DNA from 2 places in the Rhizobium sp. CB3060 genome. Region 1 is predicted to be linked to the other one. Evidence: riboswitches for the same ligand, from Rfam matches in the RefSeq annotation. Region 1 holds a riboswitch; the other holds the start of a gene.
What was found. Region 1 has a riboswitch for thiamine pyrophosphate ahead of thiB (thiamine ABC transporter substrate binding subunit). Riboswitches for the same ligand answer to the same signal wherever they lie in the genome.
Positions count from the first base shown of each region.

Region 2: another riboswitch for thiamine pyrophosphate. It lies ahead of thiC (phosphomethylpyrimidine synthase ThiC); the one in region 1 lies ahead of thiB (thiamine ABC transporter substrate binding subunit).

Region 1 covers NZ_CP104158.1:3,423,613-3,427,024, reverse strand. Annotated here, with positions in the region: gene thiP (thiamine/thiamine pyrophosphate ABC transporter permease ThiP) at 1-562, opposite strand, end outside; gene thiB (thiamine ABC transporter substrate binding subunit) at 570-1,598, opposite strand; TPP riboswitch at 1,649-1,766, opposite strand; gene N2601_RS16535 (MDR family MFS transporter) at 1,837-3,372, opposite strand.
Region 2 covers NZ_CP104159.1:1,657,932-1,661,343, reverse strand. Annotated here, with positions in the region: gene thiC (phosphomethylpyrimidine synthase ThiC) at 1-1,522, opposite strand, end outside; TPP riboswitch at 1,615-1,747, opposite strand; gene N2601_RS26995 (FadR/GntR family transcriptional regulator) at 1,947-2,699, shown strand; gene denD (D-erythronate dehydrogenase) at 2,729-3,412, shown strand, end outside.

The DNA of each region.
Region 1 (3,412 bases):
CGACGAAACGAAAGACGGAGGCGGGGCGCATGCCGAGGCCACCGGCCATCAGCCAATATTCCGCCGGCACGCGTTCCAGCCCGGCAAGCATCAGGCGGGCGGCGAGCGGCAGGTTGAAGAAGACGTGCGCCAGCAGGATGCCCGTCAGCCCGTAGATGCTGACCGGCTGCGCTAGGCCGAGCCCCGTCAATACTTGGTTGAGAATGCCCTGACGCCCCCATATGCCGAGCAAGCCCAGCGCGCCGATCAGCACCGGCAGGCCCATCGGGACGGCCATCAGGCGGATCAGCCAGAGCCGGCCGAGAAATCGCGGTTGCCGCGCCAGCGCGCGGGCGACCGGAATTGCGAGGGCGACAGAAAGCAGGGTCGACAGCGTTGCCTGCAGCAGGGTGAAACGCAGCACGCGCAGAAGATAGGGATCGGCAAGCGGATTGCCGCCGGCGGATTCGATGCCAGCGGCAAGCAGGGTGACGATGGCAAGGCCGATGAAAAACGCGATACCGGCGAGGCTGAAGGCCCCGCCGGCAATAGCATGTCTTTTCTCAGGCGCCGTCAGCAGCATCTCGACATCAATTGGTGCTGGTGGCGGCCAGCCATTCGTCGATCCAGGCCTTGCGGTTCTTTTCGACCACATCGGGGCTCATCAGGAAGGTCTTCGAAGGGACGACCAGCTTGCTGAAGGCATCCGGCAGCGGTTCGGAGGTGGCCGAGACCGGCATCATCCAGTTGTTGGTCGGGATTGTGTCCTGGAAGCCGGGCGAAACCATGAACTTCAGGAAGTCGCGGGCAAGGTCCTTGTTCGCAGACGACTTGATCAGGCCGCCGACTTCGATCTGGATATAGTGACCTTCGGAGAAGGCGGCCGCCTGATAGCGGTCGGTCTTGTCCACGACCATATGATAGGCCGGCGACGTCGTATAGGAGAGCACCATCGACGCTTCGCCCTTGGTGAAGAGGTCATAGGCTTCCGACCAGCCGGGCGTCACGGTCAGGATGCGGCCCTTGAGCTTCGTCCAGGCATCGGCCGCCTTGTCGCCATAGACCGACTTGACCCAGAGCAGCAGGCCGAGGCCCGGCGTCGAGGTGCGGGGGTCCTCGATGACGATCTTCTGCGACGGATCGCCCTCGACCAGATCCTTCAGGCTCTTTGGCGGATTCTTGACTGTCTGCGTATCGTAGACGACGGCGAAATGGCCGTAGTCATAGGGGGCGAAGACGTCGTCTTTGAAATCGCCCGGAACCTTCAGGCCTGATGTGTCGATGCCACTGGCGTCGAACAGGCCAGTGTCCTTGGCCTCATCGACGAGGTTGGTGTCGAGGCCGAGAACGACGTCCGCTTTCGTGCCCGTGCCTTCCAGCTTCAGCCTAGAAAGCAGCGCCACGCCGTCGGTGACGCTGACGTAATTGACCGTGCAGCCGCAGGTCTTCTCGAAGGCGGCCTTGACCTTGGCGCCCGGACCCCAGTCGGCGGTGAAGCTTTCATAGGTGTAGATGGTGAGCGTCTTGTCGGCGGCTTCGGCGCCCGGGGCGGCGAAAAGCGTTGCGCCGGCGGCGAGAGCCAAGCCGGTAAACAGTGACAATAGCGATCGGTTGGGCATGACAGCGCCTCCTCGTTGGTTTCGTTTTGAACGGGAAAAGGGCGCCATGATTTTGTCACGCGTCTAATCCCTCCGCCGGTGTTAGCCGGATCAGGTTCCGCGGGTTGGCCGGTGAAAGCCTCTCAGCCAGATGTCTTCGAAAGACATAAGGCACCCCGTTAGAGCGTTGGCAGGTTTATTCCTGTGACGAAGGGATGACAAGGGGAATGATTCCCCTGTCGATTGCAGTACGTTCGTTTTACTCGGCTGCGTGCGCAGCCGCCTGGCTGTCGAGCTTCTTGGCGGAGCCGGGCAATTGCACGTTCTTCAATGAGATCGCCGTCAGCAGGCCGAGGAAACAGATGGCGGCGGCCGTCATGAACAGTGGGCTGAAGGCGCTCGCATAGGCATTGGCAACGCTTTCGCGCGTGGCGTCCGGCAGGGCCGCCATCATCTTCGGCGTCAGTTCCTCGATATTGGCGACACCGGGAATGGAAACGCCGATATTGCCGAGCTTGGCGGCGATGATGGCGCCGTAGATGGAAATGGCGATCGAGGCGCCGCCCATGCGCGAGAGCGTCACGGCGCCGGTGGCGGCACCGACGTCGCGGCTGGCTGCGGCATTCTGCACGCCAATGACCGGGACTTGTTGTGCCAGGCCGATGCCGATGCCATGCAGCAGCATCAGGGCGCCGATGAAGACGATCGGCGTGCCGGCGTGAACATGCGCCAGCGTGGCGAAGGCGATGGTGCTGCAGGCGGCGCTGGCGATGGCGAAGGGCTTGTAGCGACCCCTCATCGAGATCAGCCGGCCGGCAGAAAGCGAACCGCAGACGATGCCGCCGGTCAACAGAATGAACAGCAGACCCGCCATGGATGGCGACAGGCCGGTCGTCGTCTGCAGGAAGAGCGCGAAATAATTGACCATGCCGATTGCCACCGCGCCGCTGGTGACCGAGATGATCAGCAGCAGGCCGAAGGTCGGGTTGCGGAACAGCGTCATCGGCACGATCGGCTCCGGCGCGCGGCGTTCGACGAAAACCCAGGCCAGCGCGCAGAGCGCACCGAAGACGATGATCCCGAGGCATTGCGGCGAAAGCAATGAGCCGAAGAGTTCGGTGCCGTCAGCGGCAAGTACGATGCTGGTGGTCGTCAGCGCAAGGAGAAGCGCGCCGGCATAGTCGATCTTCGGCTTGCGGGCCGGTTTGCGGTACGGCAGCATGAAGGCGAGGCCGGCCAGAACGATAAAGCCGATCGGCACGTTGACGAGGAAGATCGAGCGCCAGCCGAAAAGGTCGCTCATCGTGCCGCCAAGAACGGGGCCAATGGCGCCGGAGGCCATCAGCACTAGGCTGGAATAGCTCTGATAACGGGCGCGTTCGCGCGGTTCGAAGAGATCGGCGTTGACGGAGAAGATTGATACCAGAATGCCGCCGCCGCCAAGGCCCTGCAGCACGCGGGCGGCGATCAGCGTGTTCATCGATATTGCAAGGCCGCAGACGGCCGAACCGACGGTGAAGATGGCGATGGCGGTCATCATCACATATTTGCGGCCGAAGAGGTCACCGAGCTTGCCGTAAACGGGCATCGAGGCGGATAGGGCCAGCAGATAGGCCGAGCCGATCCAGCCGAAGCGTTCCAAGTGCCCGAATTCTCCGACGATGGTCGGCAACGCCGTCGATACGATCTGGTTGTCGAGGGTTGCCATGAACATGGCGGTCATCAGGAAAAAGAAGAGAATCAGCCGGCGGCGATGATCCGCCACGAGTGGCGCGGGCGTGGTCTGCATATCCATGGAACGAGAAATCCGAGCTTGCCCGAAACGCTATGCGCTC
Region 2 (3,412 bases), on a different replicon from region 1:
GGTGCCCCTTGGCAAGATCGGCAGCATGGGCGGCGATCTTGTAGGTGATGACACCTGTTTTGACGTCATTGCGATCGGGCAGGCCAAGATGTTCCTTCGGCGTGACGTAGCAGAGCATCGCCGTGCCGAACCAGCCGATCATGGCAGCGCCGATGCCCGAGGTGATGTGGTCATAGCCCGGCGCGATATCGGTCGTCAGCGGCCCGAGCGTATAGAAAGGCGCCTCGCCACAAACGGCGAGCTGCTTGTCCATGTTTTCCTTGATCTTGTGCATCGGCACGTGGCCGGGGCCCTCGATCATCACCTGGCAATCCTTCGCCCAGGCGATCTTCGTTAGCTCACCGAGCGTTTCGAGTTCGGCAAATTGCGCCGCGTCGTTGGCATCGGCGATCGAGCCGGGGCGCAGGCCGTCGCCGAGCGAGAAGGAGACGTCATAGGCGCGGCAGATATCGCAGATTTCCTCGAAATGTTCGTAGAGGAAGCTCTCGCGATGATGGTGAAGACACCACTTGGCCATGATCGAGCCGCCGCGCGAGACGATGCCGGTCACGCGATTGACGGTGAGCGGGATGTAATGCAGCCGTACGCCGGCATGGATGGTGAAATAGTCGACGCCCTGTTCGGCCTGCTCGATCAGCGTATCGCGATAGATTTCCCAGGTGAGGTCTTCGGCGATGCCGCCGACCTTTTCCAGCGCCTGATACAGCGGCACCGTGCCGATCGGCAGCGGCGAATTGCGGATGATCCATTCTCGGATATTGTGGATGTTGCGGCCGGTCGAAAGGTCCATGACGGTATCGGCGCCCCATCGGGCAGCCCAGACCATCTTCTCGACTTCCTCCGCCATCGATGACGTGACGGCGGAGTTGCCGATATTGGCGTTGATCTTCACCAGAAAATTCCGGCCGATGATCATCGGTTCGCTTTCGGGGTGATTGATGTTGGCCGGGATAATCGCCCGGCCGGCGGCAACTTCCTGGCGGACGAATTCCGGCGTGACATGATCCGGAATATGAGCGCCGAAGCTCTCGCCGTCGCGAATCAGTGCTTCGGCGTTGGCCTTGCGGCCGAGGTTTTCGCGAATGGCGATGAACTCCATCTCCGGCGTAATGATGCCGGCCCGTGCATAAGCGAGCTGGGTGACGGCTTTACCGTCCGTGGCACGTAGCGGCCGGCGTCGCCCTGGGAATTCCGGTGTGAGCCGTTCGCCGCTGACAAAGCCGTTGTCCTCGGGGCGGACATGGCGGCCCACATAGGATTCGACATCGCCGCGGGCGAGCACCCAGTCACGGCGCAGTTGGGGCAGGCCCTGCTCGATGCGGATCTCGGCGCCCTCTATCGTGTAGGGACCGGAGGAATCATAGACGACGACAGGCGGCTCGCCTGCGGTCGGATGGACGCTGATCTCGCGCATCGGTACGCGGATATCGCTATGGATATCTCCAGAAATATGGATCTTCCGCGATGCCGGCATCGGGCCGGTCGTGACGGTCGGGGTAAGATTCTTTGCGGCAATGGTCATGGTTTGAGGCTCCAAATTGCAGTTGGAGACCCAGTCAATCAGCCGGAATGATGGAAAGACGCCGACACGGATTCCACGCATGAATCCAAAGCCTTCGAGCGCTTGCACCGTCCCTACGCCAGTATGAACTGGATCAGGTTCAACGGGTCACTGCGCCCACAATCGGCAAAGCCGTATTGTTCAGCAGTATCTCAGCCCCTTGCCGGGACCCCCCTGGTGAATGTCGGTGATGGTAAAGGGCGCTCGCTAATGATGTCAAGCTTGCTCTCGTTGCGGCTCAGACGTCGAGCGATATCTCTGTCCCGAGCCTGGCTGATGAAAGATGTCCCTATTGGCGGTTACAGGAGGAAATTGGCTTGACTGATTTGCTCAACCATTCTTAATAAACTGATCTGCTGGACCAACCAGTGGACCGGAGGGTGTGATGGACGAAAGTCCGATCTTAACCGAGGTGCCGAATATCGCGCGTGGTCTCGCCCGCCGGACGGCGCGTGACGTTATCGCTCAGAAGCTGATGGTCCTGATAGCAACCAACATGTTGCGGCCGGGCGACGAGTTGCCGGGCGAGCGCGAACTGGCAAGCGTTCTCCATGTCAGCCGCGAAACGGTGCGCGGCGCCATCCAGACCCTGGCCGCGCAAGGTATCATCGCGGTTTCGCATGGCAGCCGCAGCCGCGTTTGCAAGGTCGACCTCAGCCACATCACGGTGACAATCGCCTCCCCCAATGCAATCGACAGCTACGATCTGGAGTCGGTTCACGCGGCCCGTCTCCATGTCGAGCTCAAGGTCGTCGGCGACGCTGCCGAACGGATCGACGATGCGACGCTGGCAAAGTTGCAGGCTCTTCTGGAGGCGCAGCGGCTTGGCGGAGACGATGTGATGCGTTTCCTCATTTGCGACCGCGAATTCCACGTTGCGATCTATCGCGCCGGTGGAAACCCGCTGCTCGCCGACTTTGTCACTGACCTATACACCTACATGATGAATTACCGCCGCAACGCCATGTCCAAGCCGGGCGCTATCGAAGCGAGCTACGACGATCATCTATCGATCTACGAGGCTCTCGCACGGCATGACCGCGATGCCGTCGTCGACGCGTTCCGGCATCATCTGACGCGTATTTACGAAACGACCAAGGTTCTGCTGGCGACCGGCAATACCGGCAATACGGTTTGAGCCGCTGAGCATGAGGAGGTTTGGCTGACATGCATGTGATGGTTATCGGGGCGGCTGGCATGATCGGTCGCAAGCTGGTGGAGAAGATTGGTCTGCAGGCAGATGTGCTTGGCCGCGGGATCGACAGGTTGACGCTTGTCGACGTTGTTCCGCCGCCGGTCCCGGCCGCGCTTGCATCCGTTTCCACGGCGATGACGGCCGATCTTGCCGATGCCAGTAGTGCGACCAAGCTTTCCAGCTTGCGGCCGGATATGATCTTCCATCTGGCGGCGATCGTATCGGGCGAGGCCGAGGCGGATTTCGATAAGGGCTACCATACCAATCTCGATGGCACGCGCTCGCTCTTCGAGGCCATCCGGCACGAGGGGCTGAAGGAGCCCTATAACCCCCGCGTCATCTTTGCCTCGTCGATCGCTGTTTTCGGCCAACCCTTTCCGGAGAAGATCGGCGATGATTTCTTCACGACCCCTCTGACGAGCTACGGTACGCAGAAGGCGATCTGCGAACTGCTGCTTGCCGATTATTCGAGGCGCGGCATCTTCGACGGCATCGGCATTCGCCTTCCGACAATCTGCATCCGCCCCGGCAAGCCCAACAAGGCCGCCTCCGGCTTCTTCTCGAACATTCTGCGCGAGCCTCTTGTCAATCAGGAAGCCGTGCTGCCGGTGGACGAGAACGTCCGACACTGGTTTGCCAGCCCACGCTCCGCGGTC